2 regions of the Streptomyces sp. NPDC020801 genome follow, and region 2 is predicted to be linked to the other one. Evidence: riboswitches for the same ligand, from Rfam matches in the RefSeq annotation. Region 2 holds a riboswitch; the other holds the start of a gene.

The links. Region 2 has a riboswitch for cobalamin ahead of ACH4UM_RS15830 (HoxN/HupN/NixA family nickel/cobalt transporter). Riboswitches for the same ligand answer to the same signal wherever they lie in the genome.
Region 1: linked by a shared signal. The riboswitch ahead of ACH4UM_RS30545 (cobalamin biosynthesis protein) and the one ahead of ACH4UM_RS15830 (HoxN/HupN/NixA family nickel/cobalt transporter) in region 2 are both predicted to bind cobalamin.

The regions. Positions count from the first base shown of each region.
Region 1 is NZ_JBIRST010000018.1:56,182-63,227, reverse strand. It holds gene cobN (cobaltochelatase subunit CobN) at 1-273, opposite strand, end outside; gene ACH4UM_RS30550 (cobyric acid synthase) at 270-1,817, opposite strand; gene ACH4UM_RS30545 (cobalamin biosynthesis protein) at 1,814-2,767, opposite strand; cobalamin riboswitch at 2,867-3,010, opposite strand; gene ACH4UM_RS30540 (hypothetical protein) at 3,202-3,432, opposite strand; gene ACH4UM_RS30535 (anion permease) at 3,464-4,750, opposite strand; gene ACH4UM_RS30530 (class II aldolase/adducin family protein) at 4,928-5,620, shown strand; gene ACH4UM_RS30525 (alpha/beta hydrolase family protein) at 5,811-6,938, shown strand.
Region 2 is NZ_JBIRST010000006.1:381,617-388,662, reverse strand. It holds gene ACH4UM_RS15855 (hypothetical protein) at 1-316, shown strand, start outside; gene ACH4UM_RS15850 (DUF6445 family protein) at 356-1,039, opposite strand; gene ACH4UM_RS15845 (DUF4142 domain-containing protein) at 1,273-2,001, shown strand; gene ACH4UM_RS15840 (hypothetical protein) at 2,119-2,256, opposite strand; gene ACH4UM_RS15835 (ArsR/SmtB family transcription factor) at 2,301-2,648, opposite strand; cobalamin riboswitch at 2,728-2,934, shown strand; gene ACH4UM_RS15830 (HoxN/HupN/NixA family nickel/cobalt transporter) at 2,965-4,062, shown strand; gene ACH4UM_RS15825 (nucleoside hydrolase) at 4,059-5,090, opposite strand; gene ACH4UM_RS15820 (hypothetical protein) at 5,462-6,262, shown strand; gene ACH4UM_RS15815 (ribosomal protein L7/L12) at 6,339-6,620, opposite strand; gene ACH4UM_RS15810 (GAF and ANTAR domain-containing protein) at 6,719-7,046, opposite strand, start outside.

The DNA.
Region 1 (7,046 bases), on a different contig from region 2:
GGACGACTCGGCCATCAACTCCGCGTCCGGGACGGTCTCTCCACCGAGCAGCACGGTCGGGATGCCGGAGGCCTTCAGGGCGGCCAGCCCGTCCTCCCAGGCACGTTTGCCGCCGAGCAGCCGTACGACGGCGAGGTCCGCGCCGTCGAGCAGTGCGGGCAGCTCGGCCCGCACGTCCACGCGGGTCGGGTTGCCGATCCGGTAGGAGGCGCCGGAGGCACGGGCCGCCAGCAGATCGGTGTCGGCGGTCGACAACAACAACACTGTGCTCATGCGGGCGCTCCCGGTGGAATGAAGGGCAGTCCTTGCGGCGCGCCCGACTCGATGAGCCGCCAGAGCGCGTCCGTGTCCGCGTGCTGTTCGATCAGGTCGCCGAGCCGGTCGAGCTGCGCCTCGCGCAGCGCGGCGAACGACGTGTCGGGGGCGGGTACGAAGCGGCGGCCCGCGGTGGCCGCCACCTCGCGCAGGAAGGCCCGCCGGAAACCGTCCGACTCCAGCGAGCCGTGCCAGTGCGTGCCCCAGACGGAGCCGGCCCGGCAGCCGTCGAGGAAGGGGACCCCGCCGGTGACCTCGGCGATCCCGTGGTGGATCTCGTAGCCCTCGACCCGCTCGCCCAGGGCCTCGCCGGCCGGCCGGGTCAGGGTCTTCTCCCGGGCGAACCGGACCCGTACCGGCAGCAGTCCGAGCCCGTCGACGTGCCCGCGCCGGCTCTCGACCTCGTCCTCGATGTGCTCGCCGAGGATCTGGAAGCCGCCGCAGACGCCGAGCACGGGCCGCCCCTCGGCAGCCCTGCGCCGCAGCGCCTCGGCCAGTCCCCGCTCCCACAGCCAGTCCAGCGCCCGGACCGTGCCCCGGGTCCCCGGCACGACCACGAGGTCCGCGTCGGCCAGTTCCTCGGGCCGGTCCACGAAGCGCACGACGACGCCCGGTTCGGCGGCCAGCGCGTCCACGTCCGTGAAGTTGGACATCAGCGGAACGGCGCAGACGGCGACCCGCAGGACTTCCTCGCCGACGGGGGCGCTGACTTCGGACTCCCGCACGGTGCCCCGCAACGGCACCCTCCCCCAGGCTCTCAACGGCGTTCGAGCAGGTGGGACCCCCATCCCGTCCTCCTCGTCGATGCCGAGCCCGTGCCGGAACGGCAGGACGCCGTAGGTACGCCGCCCGGTGAGCCCGTGCAGCATGTCGAGGCCGGGTTCGAGGAGGGAGACATCGCCCCGGAACTTGTTGACGAGGAACCCGGCGACCAGTTCCTGGTCCTCGGGGGAGAGCAGGGCGACGGTGCCGAAGAAGGAGGCGAAGACGCCGCCGCGGTCGATGTCGCCGACGACGAGCACGGGCAGCCGCGCGTTCCGCGCGATTCCCATGTTGACGATGTCGGTCCGGCGCAGATTGATCTCCGCCGGGCTGCCCGCCCCCTCACAGATCACCGCGTCATACGTGCCCCGCAACTCGGCGAGGCAGTCCAGCACGGTCCCGAGGAGCCCCTGCTGACGGCCGCCGTGGTAGCCGCGCGCGCTCAACTCGCCGACCGGCCTGCCCAGCAGCACCACCTGGCTGCTCTGCTCGCCGCCCGGCTTGAGCAGCACCGGGTTCATCAGCGCGGTGGGCTCGATCCGGCAGGCCTGGGCCTGCATGGCCTGCGCCCGCCCGATCTCGGCGCCCTCGCGTGTGACGAACGAGTTGAGGGACATGTTCTGCGCCTTGAAGGGCGCGACCTTGACCCCCTGCCGCACCAGCCACCGGCAGATCCCGGCCGTGACGACGCTCTTCCCGGCGTCGGAGGTGGTGCCGGCGACGAGCAGCCCGCCGCTCATGAGGTACGTCCCTTCGTCCGACGGTTGCAAAGGAGCCTGGCGACGGCGCACGTGCCGAGCGCGAGCCAGCTCACGCGCCGGGAGAGCCGTACGGCCCGTTCGATGTCACCCACCTGGACTGCACGCCCGGGGCTGTTGAGCACCGGCCGGTGCTCCACACGCCCCCCGTACGACAACGTGCCCCCCAGCCGCACCCCGAGCGCCCCCGCGAACGAGGCCTCGACCGGCCCGGCGTTGGGGCTCGGGTGCTTGGCGGCGTCGGCGCGCCAGGCCCGTACGGCGCCTCGCGGATCAGGACCCGCCACGGCCGCCGCGGCGGCGGTGAGCCGTGCCCCCGGCCAGCCCGCGAGGTCGTCGAGCCGGGCGGAGGCCCAGCCGTAGCGGCGGTGGCGCGGGGACTTGTGGCCGACCATGGCGTCGAGGGTGTTGACGGCCCGGAACCCGAGCAGCCCCGGCACACCGGCGACGGCGCCCCACACCAGCGCGCCCACCACCGCGTCGGAGGTGTTCTCGGCGACGGACTCCACGACGGCCCGGGCGATCGAGTCGGCGTCCAGGGCCTGCGGGTCGCGCCCGCACAGATGGGGCAGTCGCGCCCGGGCGCCGGCCACGTCCCCGGCCTCCAGCGCCCGCCCGATCGCGCGCGCCTCCCGCCCGAGCGAGGTCCCCCCGACGACGGCCCAGGTGGCGGCGGCGGTCAGGGCGGCGGAGGCGGTACGGGAGGGGCGTACGGCGGACGCGGCGAGCGCGGCCGACGACACGACGCCCCCGACGCACACCGCGGTGTGCAGGGCGCCCCATCCGCGGTGGTCCCGCCACAGCGCGCGTTCCACGGCGCCCGCGGCCCGCCCGAACGCGGCGACCGGGTGCCCGCGGCGTGGATCGCCGAGGAGCAGGTCACCGAGGAGGCCGGCGGCGGCGCCGTACGCGAAGACGCGATCGGCACCCATCGGTTCAGCCGACCGTGGGGCCGGGCAGAGCGTCGCTGTTGAACCTCGGTCGGCAGCCGCGCATGGCGATATGTCCTCACTCAGGGTGTCCACGCCCTGGTTCGACTAGACCGGCGGTGAGAGTTCCTGGCTCCCGGGGATGTTCTTCCCCGGTCACAGTGGCGGGACCGCGCCGGACTCGCACCGGCTTCCTCTCCTGCCGCCGTAGATGGCTCCGGCAGTCCACCACGCCCGCGAACACCCGTCAACTTGCCGTTGACCTGCGAAGCGGTACTGAGATGAGGCCCACACCGCCGATGTGAAAAGCCCGCCCTGCCCGGTCCGCCGGGGCGGCGGTCGGGCAGGGCGGGCGGTGAGGTGCGAGGAGCCGCGAGCGGGTGCTCGGACAGGTGCTCGGGCCGGCGCTCGGGCTCGGGCCGTGGCCGTGATCGGTGTCAGGCCTTGGCCATGATCAGGTAGATCCCGTAGGCCACCGCGGCGGCGCACGCGGCGAAGCAGACGTATGCGCCGGTGACCGCGAGTGCCCCGCCGCCGCTGCCCTGGGTGACGGCACGCTCCCGGCGGGAGAGGCCGGCGATGCCCAGGGTGAACAGGGCCACGAGGCCCACGGTGACGCCGAGGCTGACGCCGAAGACGGAGCCGAGGGCTGCCCAGTCGATCTTCATGGTGATGCTTCCTTCGGTAACCGGGTCGGGCTCAGACGGCGGCGGCCGGCGGGACCGCCTGGGCGGCCGTGTGCGCCGGGTCGGCGCCGGGCGCGGTCGCCGGGGCGGGGATCGTGGCCGCGAGGTCCTCCGTCGCCGGGGCGGCGGCCTCGGTCACGGGAGCCGCCGGGGGCGGGGACACGGCGGCGATGGCCTGGGTGACCACGCCGGCCGGCTCCTCGGCCTCGTTGACGTTGGTGTGGTCGACGACCTGACGCCGGGAGAGCTTCCAGATCCCGGCGCTCGCGGTCACCAGGAACACGGCGACCAGCGCGGTGCCCCAGTCGCCGAGGGCCGTCACGGCCTCCGCGCCGGCGCCGACCAGGGCCGCGGCCGGCAGCGTGAGCACCCAGGCGACGGCCATCCGGGTGGCGGTGGACCAGCGGACCACGCCGCCCTTGCGGCCCAGACCCGCGCCCATCACCGAGCCGGAGACGACGTGCGTGGTGGAGAGCGAGAAGCCGAGGTGGGAGGAGGCCAGGATGGCCGTGGCCGCGCTGGTCTGGGCCGCGAAGCCCTGCTGCGGCTGCAGGTCGGTCAGGCCCTTGCCCATGGTGCGGATGATGCGCCAGCCGCCGATGTAGGTGCCGAGCGCGATGGCCAGGCCCGCGGACAGGATGACCCAGGTGGGAGGGTTGGAGCCGGGGGCGATGGCGCCGCCGGCGATCAGGGCGAGGGTGATGACGCCCATCGTCTTCTGCGCGTCGTTGGTGCCGTGGGCCAGCGAGACCAGGCCCGCGGAGGCGACCTGGCCGGCCCGGTGGCCCTTCTCGGCCGCCTTGCCGTCCGACTTCCGGCCGATGGTGTACGACAGCCTGGTCGAGACCATGGCCGCGATGCCCGCGACGACCGGAGCGGCGACGGCGGGGAGCAGCACCTTGGTGACGAGCACGTCGCCGTGCACCGCGCCGAAGCCGGCGGAGGCGATCGCCGCACCGATCAGGCCGCCCATGAGGGCGTGCGAGGAACTGGACGGAAGCCCGACCAGCCAGGTCAGCAGGTTCCAGAGGATCGCGCCGACCAGGGCGGCGAAGATGACCTCGGGACGGATGCCGGTCTCGTCGACGAGACCCTTGGAGATCGTGTTCGCGACCTCCACCGAGAGGAAGGCGCCCACCAGGTTGAGCGCGGCGGACATGGCCACCGCGACCTTGGGCTTGAGCGCGCCGGTCGAGATGGTCGTGGCCATCGCGTTGGCGGTGTCGTGGAAACCGTTCGTGAAATCGAACGCAAGTGCGGTTATCACCACAATCGCGAGGATCAGCGAGAAGCTTTCCATTTACCCAGGCAATCGTTCGAGGTCATTGGCTGGTCGAACGTACGTAACGTGGGTGAACGGAAGATGAACTGAGGCGGTCTTCGTGGTGTCCGTTCCGGTGGCCGGCGGCCGGCCGTGGACCGGCCGCCGGCTCAATCCCGCTCACCACAGGCCTTCCCGCTTTGACAGGATCACCGCATGGCCGAGACGCGGTGTGACAAAGGTGACGTACGGGACCCGAGCGAGGAGGAGTCCCGCGCCTGGCGGGAGCTCGTCGCGACGGCCCGCCGCACGGTGGCCGACGGGCTGGTCGTCGGCACCTCGGGCAACGCCTCGGTGCGCGTGGGCGGCACCGTGCTGGTCACACCCTCGGGAGTGCCGTACGACCGGCTCACGCCGCAGGACGTGACCGGCGTCGACCTCGACGGCCGGCAGGTGCTCGGCACCCTGGTGCCGACCAGTGAGCTGCCCATGCACCTCGCGATCCATCGCGGCACCGACGCGCGCGCCGTCGTCCACACCCACGCCGTGCACGCGACGGCCGTCTCGACGCTCGTCCCCGAACTGCCGGTGATCCACTACATGGCGGGCGCGCTCGGCGGCCCGGTCCGGGTGGCCCCGTACGCGACCTACGGTACCGAGGAACTGGCCGAGAACATGATGCGCGCCCTCACCGGCCGCTCCGGCTGCCTCCTGCAGAACCACGGCACCGTCACCTACGGCACCACCCTCGAGCAGGCCTACGACCGCACGGCCCAGCTGGAGTGGATGTGCCGCCTGTGGCTGACGGCGTCCTCGGTGCCGGGCCTGACCCCGTCGCTGCTGACACGGGAACAGCTGGCCCTGGCGGAGGAGCGGCTGCGCGGATACGGACAGCGGGGACCGGCCTGACGAGGGGGCCGGGGAGGTCCGGGCGGTCGGGGTGGCCCCGGGGGCCGAGGTGGTCTGGGTGGCGAGGTGGGGGAGCGCGCAACGGAGTGGCGAAGGCGTGAAGGCGGCTCTTCCTGGAACTCGCAGGAGCATGTCACCCCGACCCTTCCTCCCGCTGGCCGGTGGCCCGGTGCGCCACGACACTGGAGCCGTGCGCACACTCAAAGCGACGGCCGCGGCCGTCACCGCAGCCCTGGCGGCCGGCGCGGCGAGTGTCGTCGCGGGCCGGCTCGCCAGCGACGCCGCGCTCAAGGCAGCCCCGGGCCGGCCCCTGCCCACCGAACCCCGGCTCACGGTGCACGGCACGGCCGCGGGCCAGATCACGCTCACCCGGGACCTGGCCTCCGTGCGCCCCGGTATCTACGGCCTGGCGGGCAACGGCTCCCACGCGGTCGTCGGCCCCGTCGTGCCGAACGCCCCGCACCCCCCCGACACCGTCGTACGCCGTCTGGAACGCGTCACCCACGGCGTCCTGGGGCCGCGCGACAAGGTCTGGCTCACCCCGAACGTGCACGTCGGCAACCCGGACACCGCCCTCGGCCTCGACCACGCCGACATCGACATCCCGGGCGAACTCGGCGCGCTGCCCGCCTGGTTCGTGCCCGGCGTCCGCGAGACCTGGGTCATCACCGTGCACGGCCTGGGCACCACCCGCGAACTCCCCCTGAACGTCATGGGTTTCCTCAACCGCCGGCACTTCCCGGTGCTGGACCTCGCCTACCGCGGCGACCTCGGCGCGCCCCGCCCCCCGGACGGCCTGAACCACTTCGGCGAGACCGAGTGGCGCGACCTGGACGCGGCCATCCGCTACGCCGTGCGGTACGGGGCAGAGCGGGTCGTCCTGCACGGCTGGTCCACCGGCGCCACGATGGCGCTGCGCGCCGTTCTCCACTCCGGGCTGCGCGACCGCATCTCGGGGCTGGTCCTGGACTCGCCGGTGCTCGACTGGGAGGCGACGCTGCGGGCCCTGGCCAGGGCGCGGCACACTCCGGGCGCCCTGCTGCCGCTCGCGGTGCGCGCCGCCCAGGGGCGCACGGGCCTGTACGGCGACCGCCTCGCCGAGGTGACCGACCCCGCGCGGCTCACGGTGCCGACGCTGATCTTCCACGGCCCTGACGACGAGGTGGCCCCCTGGCGCCTCTCCCGCCGCCTCGCCGACGGCCGCCCCAACCTGGTCGCCCTCCACACGGTGCCGAACGCACCGCACGGGGCGATGTGGAACGCCGATCCCGAGGGCTACGAGGAAGCACTGCGACGCTTCCTCACCCCGCTCATGTGAGGTGTGGGCCGGGGCAGGGCGGGAGCGGCAGCAGCCGTTCCGTTTGGGACCGTGGCACTGGCCTGTTCGCACCGCCTCCCCGCTCTCGGGACCCCTGCGTTGGCCATC
Region 2 (7,046 bases):
GGCACCACTCGTGTGGCTGCCGTACATGGCGCGGGCCTACGACGCCGGGACCGCCCGGTTCGCGGACCGCGCCACCCGCTTCTACTTCGACGCGCCCACTGCGCCGCCGCGCCGGCGACCGCGGCCCGGCCCCCCCGGCGTGGCCGCCCGGGTCCGCGTCCTGGGTTCCCTCCTGGTGCCGGTCGCCGTGGTCGTGGGCGTGCTGGTCACCGACGTGAGCCTGGACGGCAGCCACTGGCCGGTCGTGGTCATCGCCCTGACCGCGGCGTCGCTGGGCATGGGCGCCCTGTGGCTGTGGTGCCGCCGCCGCGGCTGAGGACGGCGCGGGAAGGGGCACCGGGCGCCGCCCCGGCGGTCACGCCATCCAGAAGAAGACCGCCGTCATCCGCTTCTCCTCCAGTGTGCGTCCGGAGTAACCGGTCGCGCTGTGCACGAGGTTGGCGTGGTAGAGCAGCAACCGGTTGGCCTTGTGCGGCACGCGGACGTCCTCCTCGAAGGCGTCCGGCGCCACGAACCGCGTACCGAGGGCCTCGACAAGGTTGTTGTGCGGGGCCTGCACGACGTTGCCGCCGAGCCGGCCACCCGGCAGGGACTGACGGTAGAAGCTGGTCCCGCAGTCCTTGGGCACCGAGGGGTTGAGGTACAGCACGGCCGCGTACCGGCACAGCGCCCGTGAGTCGGTGTGCGGCCTCGGCTCGCTCTCGCCCTCGCCGACCACCTGGACGCAGTTGTGGTTGAGGGTGCCGCCGCCGGGGGCCTGCTGCACCCGGAGTTCCTTCGCTCCTGTCGCCTTCCTCACCAGCCGTTCGACCCGGGCCAGTTCGGACGGCTCCAGGCCCGGCATGGTCCGCAGCCCGGGCCAGGTCTCCGAGGTGTACGGATACCCCTTGACCCAGTCGTCCTTGGCCAGACACCGCTCCCGTACGGCGTCCGCGTCGGGCAGGACGTCGTCGATGACCCAGTAGTCACGGCCCTTGGTGGGCTTGCGGTAGGGCAGGACGGGGAGCGCGGTGGGCACACCGCGGGGTTGTGGGGGCATACGGCCGAATCTAGGGCGGGCCCCTGCCAGAGCTCTCCCACGGCGCGGTCAACGTTGCGTCAACCTTCCCCGCACCTGCCAACACCCCGGCCGCCGCGACTTTTTACCCAATCAAAAGGTTGTTCCCGCTATCCGATCCGTACTCCTGTGCGTCCGAACCGCCCATGGGCGGGACACATGACCGGGCAGGAGGCACGGTGCGCTTTTCGCGGAACGCGACGGGAACTCTCTTCGTGGGCGGAGCTCTCAGCCTGACCCTGGTCGCGCTCGCCTATCCCAGCATGCTCGGAGTCACCAAGGTCTCCAGCGACCCCTCGCGCGTCATCGCGCAGACGCAGTGGGGGCCCCTGACGGAGGGTGACCGGGACTTCGTGGTGAAGGTGCGCGCGGCCGGGCTGTGGGAGTACCCCGTCGGTCAGATGGCCGTGAAGAAGGGCACCACCAAGGCGGTCGTGACCGCCGGACAGCACCTGATCGACGGGCACGCGGCGCTGGACGCCAGCTGCCGCAAGATCGCGCCGATGCTGAACATCACGCTGCCCAACTTGGCCAGCCCTCAGCAGCAGGGCTTCGTCAACACCCTCAACTCGGACAGCGGCAAGCAGTTCGACAACGACATGGCCAACATCCTGCGTGTGACGCACGGTTCGATCTTCAACACGATCGCGAAGATCCGCTCCACCACCAAGAACACCCTGGTACGCCAGCTCGCCAACCAGGCCAACGCCACCGTGCTCGACCACATCACGGTGATGGAGCAGACCGGACTGGTCAACTTCGACCAGGTGAACTTCCAGGAGACGACCCCGCCGAAGCTGCCCGACACCGACCTGACCCCGCCGCCCCCGCCCGCCGGCCAGCCGGAGGTGGTGCTCACCCCGCCGCCGAACGCCACGTCGAGCCCGCTGGTGATCGACGGCGGATCGAACCCGAATCCGAGCCCGAGCCCGACGGTGGGGTGAGCAGGTGGGGTGAGCAGGTGGGGTGAGCAGCAGGGAGGAAGGGCGAGGGGGCAAGGGCCAGGGAGGAAGGGCCGGGAGACAAAGGGCCGGGAGAGGAAGGACTCGTGGCCAGGTCAGTCACACGGTGGTGTCCGCCTCCAGCCGGCTCGCCGCCAGTGGCGCACTGCTCAGCAGCGCCTCCCCCGGGAGCGGAACCGCGCTGCCGGAGAGGTTGGTGACGCACCGCCGGCCCGCACAGCGGGCGAAGGCCGGCACACCCTCGGGGGTGTCCTCCAGCCAGGGGGCCGGCTTGCCGCCGGTCAGCCGCAGTGCTTGAGCAGCGCGGCGACCTCCGCGTCCACCACCCGGTACCGCACCACGCGGCCCTCCTTCTCCCCCGTCACGACCCCCGCCGCCCGCAGCAGCCGCAGGGCCTGCGAGACGGCGGGGTCGTTCATGCCGGTGGCGATCGCGAGGTCGGAGACGGCGAGGGGCCCGGTGCGGTGCAGAGCCAGCAGGAGTGCCAGCCGCCGGGGGTCGGCGAGCAGGGAGAAGCGGTCGGCCCAGGTGCGTACGTGACCGGGTTCGCCGATCGCGGCGATGGCGTCGCAGACCCGGTGGCCGTCGATCGTACGGCGGCCTGCGCGGTCGGCCGGGACGAGATGCATGCCGCCATCCTCGCAGGCCACTTCTGTGATCTTCCATACCTGCGCAGGTATGCAGCTATGCAGGGAAGCGCTCGCACCTCTACGGTTGGCGGGCCGTGGTGTTCGGGAAGCCGGTGACGGCCCCTCAGGGGGTCCATGCCGGAGCGGCCCTCGCCACTGTGATCGGGGAGTTCCGGGCCCACGTCCCGCAAGGGGCAGCCACTGGCCGTCGTGCGACGGCCGGGAAGGCGGACCGGGAACGCACGACCCGTAAGCCAGGAGACCGGCCACGGCAGCTCACGAAGTGATCCACGAGGTGCTGGAGCGTGAAGACCGGATGGCCCTGCCCGACCCTGCCCACAAGACGTCCTTCCGCTGGCGGCGCGAGGACACCCTGAAGACCGCGGGCCTGATGGCGGTGATCACCGCACTGCACGTCGTCGCCTTCGGCATCCTGTTCCTGCTCGTCGTCCCCGAGCACTACCAGGTGGGGACGAAGGCCTTCGGCATCGGCCTCGGCGTCACCGCCTACACCCTCGGCGTACGGCACGCCTTCGACGCCGACCACATCGCCGCCATCGACAACACCACCCGCAAGCTGATGGCGGACGGCAAGCGCCCGGTGTCGGTCGGCTTCTGGTTCGCCCTCGGCCACTCCAGCGTGGTCGTGGTGCTCGCCCTGCTGATCGCTGGCGGCACCTCGCTGGCCGGCAAGGTCATGAACGAGGGCTCGCGCACCCACCAGGTGCTCGGCTTCATGGGGACGACGATCGCCGGTACCTTCCTCTACCTCATCGCCGCCCTCAACCTGGTCGCCCTGCTCGGCATCCTGAAGGTCTTCCGGTCCATGCGGGCCGGTACGTACGACGAGACGGAACTCGAACAGCACCTGGACTCGCGGGGCTTCATGAACCGCTTCCTCGGCCGTCTCACCAGGTCGATCTCCCGGCCCGGTCAGATGTACCCGCTGGGCTTCCTGTTCGGGCTCGGCTTCGAGACGGCCACCGAGGTCACGCTGATGGTGATGGCGGGCTCGGGCGCGGCGGCCGGACTGCCCTGGTACGCGATCCTGTGCCTGCCGCTGCTGTTCACCGCGGGCATGTGCCTGTTCGACACCCTCGACGGCACCTTCATGAACTTCGCCTACCAGTGGGCGTTCTCCAACCCGGTCCGCAAGGTCTTCTACAACCTGACCATCACCGGCCTGTCCATCGCCGTCGCCTTCTTCATCGGCACCATCGAGCTGGTCGGCGTGGTGCGCGACAAGCTCGACCTGCGTGACGACCTGACCGGCTGGATCGCGGGCCTGGACCTCGACAACGTGGGCTACGTCATCGTCGGCCTGTTCGTCGCGGTGTGGGCGGCGGCACTGACGTACTGGAAGGTGGCGAAGGTGGAACAGCGGTGGGCGGTCCGGTCCGCCGACACCACCTAGGAGCGCCCCTCCTGGGACCCCCGGGAGCGCCCCTCCCGGGACCACCCCTTCCGGACACCCTCGACGGTGGCCAGGTACAGCCTCACGTACCGCTCGGCGTCGATGTCCAACGCCACGTCGAGCAGCGGCTGTTCGCGCGCCTCGCCGTGCAGCTCCGCCTCGCCGGGGCGGGGGCGGCGGTCGACCACCGTCTGACCCCGTGCCGGGCCCGGCGCGAGGTTCACCTCCACCGGCAACCGGTGCGTGGTCAGCCCCACGGGGTCGGCGACCGAGCAGACCGCGCCCGCGTCGCCGAGGCCGCCGGAGGCGTCGCCGAGTTCGTCGGACGGGGCGTTGTAGGTCGCCGGGTCGCGGTGGGACAGCAGGCGCCCGGCGAGGCGCGCGCCGGGCTCCGCGCTCTCCCGCAACCGCCGCACATCCGCGGCCGGGACGACCACCCGCTCGAACACGTCGAGTCCGTACATGGTGATCGGTACCCCCGCGGTGAGCAGGACCGCCGCCGCCTCCGGGTCGTGCCAGACGTTGAACTCGGCCACCGCCGTGGCGTTCCCGGTGGCCACCGCGCCGCCCATGAAGACGATCCGCTCGATGTTGCCGGTCACTTCGGGATGCGTGCGCAACAGCAGCGCGATGTTCGTCAGGGGAGCCGTCGGGATCAGGGTGACCGGACGGGGGGAGGCGAGGATCTCCCGGCGCAGCAACGCCACCGCATGCACGTCGAGGGGCCGGCGGGCCGGCGCGGGCAGGCCGAGATCGCCCATGCCGTCGTGGCCGTGCACGTGGTGGGCGTTGCGGGCGGGCTCGATCAGCGGGCGCTCGGCGCCCCGCGCGACGGGGACGTCGCCGGCGCCCGCCTGTTCCAGGACGGTCAGGGTGTTGCGCACCACCTGGTCCACGTCCGTGTTCCCGGCGACACAGCTGACCGCGCGCAGGTCCAGATCCGGGTGGCGCACGGCGAAGAGCAGGGCCAGAGCGTCGTCGACGCCGGTGTCGCAGTCGATGATCACGGGAATGGGCTGACCGGTCACGCGGGACTCCTTCCGTCACAGCGACCCTAAGCGTCGGGGCCACAGCGCGGCGGCGCGCGATGCCGCGCCCCGCCGCCCTCCGCCGGGCTCCCCGATCACCACCCGGGCGGGCGTGCACCGGGGTCCTCCTCGCCGGAGGGGGCGGGGGACCCGGGGACGGCGAAGGGCGCGCCTCAGCGGCCGGACGGAAGCGACGGGCCGGGCGCGGGCGCGACCGGTTTCCCCCGGCACCTCACCCGGACGGCCCGGCTCGCTGGTGGGCGCGGCGACTCGGTGGTGCCGTGAGAGGACCGACGCGACTCGAGACCCCGCAGTCCGCAGTGAGCAGTGAGCCGCCCGCAGTGAGCAGTCCGTACGTCTGGAGGCACCCCATGACCCGTCCCCCGGCCGCCCGTGTCCTGCACGCCGGTGTGCTCGGCGCAGCCGTCCTGCTGGCCACGACCGCCTGCGGGTCCGGGGGGACGGACCGGGCCGCCGGGGCGCCCTCGGCCGCCGCTGCGGCATCGCGCCCGTCCGCGCCCGGCTCCGCGAGCCCCGTCGGCGCGCTCACCACGGCCCAGGCGCAATCCGCGCTGCTCACCGAGGCGGACCTGGGCGGCCCGTGGGCCCCCACGCAGGGCGCCGCGACCTGGCGGGACGGGGTGCTCAAGGCACGGACCGACGCCCCCGACTGCCAGCGCCTCCTCGACGCCCTCTACGCCGACGAGCTGCTCGGCGTCCCCACCGCCACCCAGGCGGTGGCCGGCTTCGACGACGCCGACGACGCCGCCCAGCTGCACTACCAGGTACTCGCCCTCCGCGCGGCGGACGTGGACCGCACCCTGGCCTGGCTCAGGACGCTGCCGCAGAAGTGCGCCCGGTTCACGGCGACGACCACGCGGGCCGGCGTGCAGGACGTACAGGTCCTCGACCTCGCCCTGCCGGAGGCGGGGGACGCCCGCCAGGGGCTGCGGATCGCCTTCTTCGGGGCCTCGGACGAGGGGGGGACGACCACCCTCACCCTCGACGTCGCCGTGGTCCGGGTCGGCGACGACGCGATCACCCTCACTGACGGCGCGCCGGGCCCGGTGCCGGAAGACCTGGCCGGCCAGGCGGCCCAGCTGGGCGCGCAGCGTCTGACGGACATCCACCGCCAGGCCCGCGCACAGGCCGGACCCGCCGCCGGCCGGTGACCCGTGAAGCGCCGCCGGGCCCCGGCCGCGCCGATCCGCTCACCCGAACGGCGGCGGGCCGCGCCGACTCGGCCGTTCAGGCCGCGATGCGGTCGACGGCCTCCTTGGCCTCCTTCAGACCGGCGCCGGTGGCCTCCCGGTAGACCTTGATCGCCTCGATCCGCTTTCCGGCGCGGACCAGCCCGGTCACCTCGTCCAGCGCCGGGTCCTCCTCGCGCAGGCCCAAGTGGTCGATGATCAGGTCGAGTTTGCGTTCCACGCGTGCAATGCGGCGGTCGGCCCGGGAGAACCGGCTCGCATCACTGACGAGGCCGACGAGCACCACCAGGGTGACGGCGAGCAGGGCGACTATGTCCATGACCACGACCCTATGATCGGCCGCGCGCGGACCACGGCGCAGACACGCCCACAACTTCCTTGAGCCCCGGCGCAGTTCGGCGGTCGCCGCGCCGCCCCCTAGTCGCGGTCGAACCTCGTCCGGTGCGTGGTCACCTCGTGGGCCACCTCCAGTGCCGTACGGCCCTGGGTGAAGGCGCGGGCCCGCAGCCGCGCCACCGCCTCGTCCGCCCCGGCCCCGAGCTGAACCATGATCATGCCGATGGCCTGGTACACCTCGTCCTGGTCGGTGAGGAGACCGCTCAGCCAGGAGCTCTCTGCGCCCTCTCCCGCCCCCTCGTCGTCCTCGTCGCGGGGCAGGGACATCAGCGCCAGCGTCATCGCGGCGGCCACGAGTTGCACGGTGTGCAGTTCCCGCCTGCTGAGCTCGTGCGGGGTGGCGCCGTAC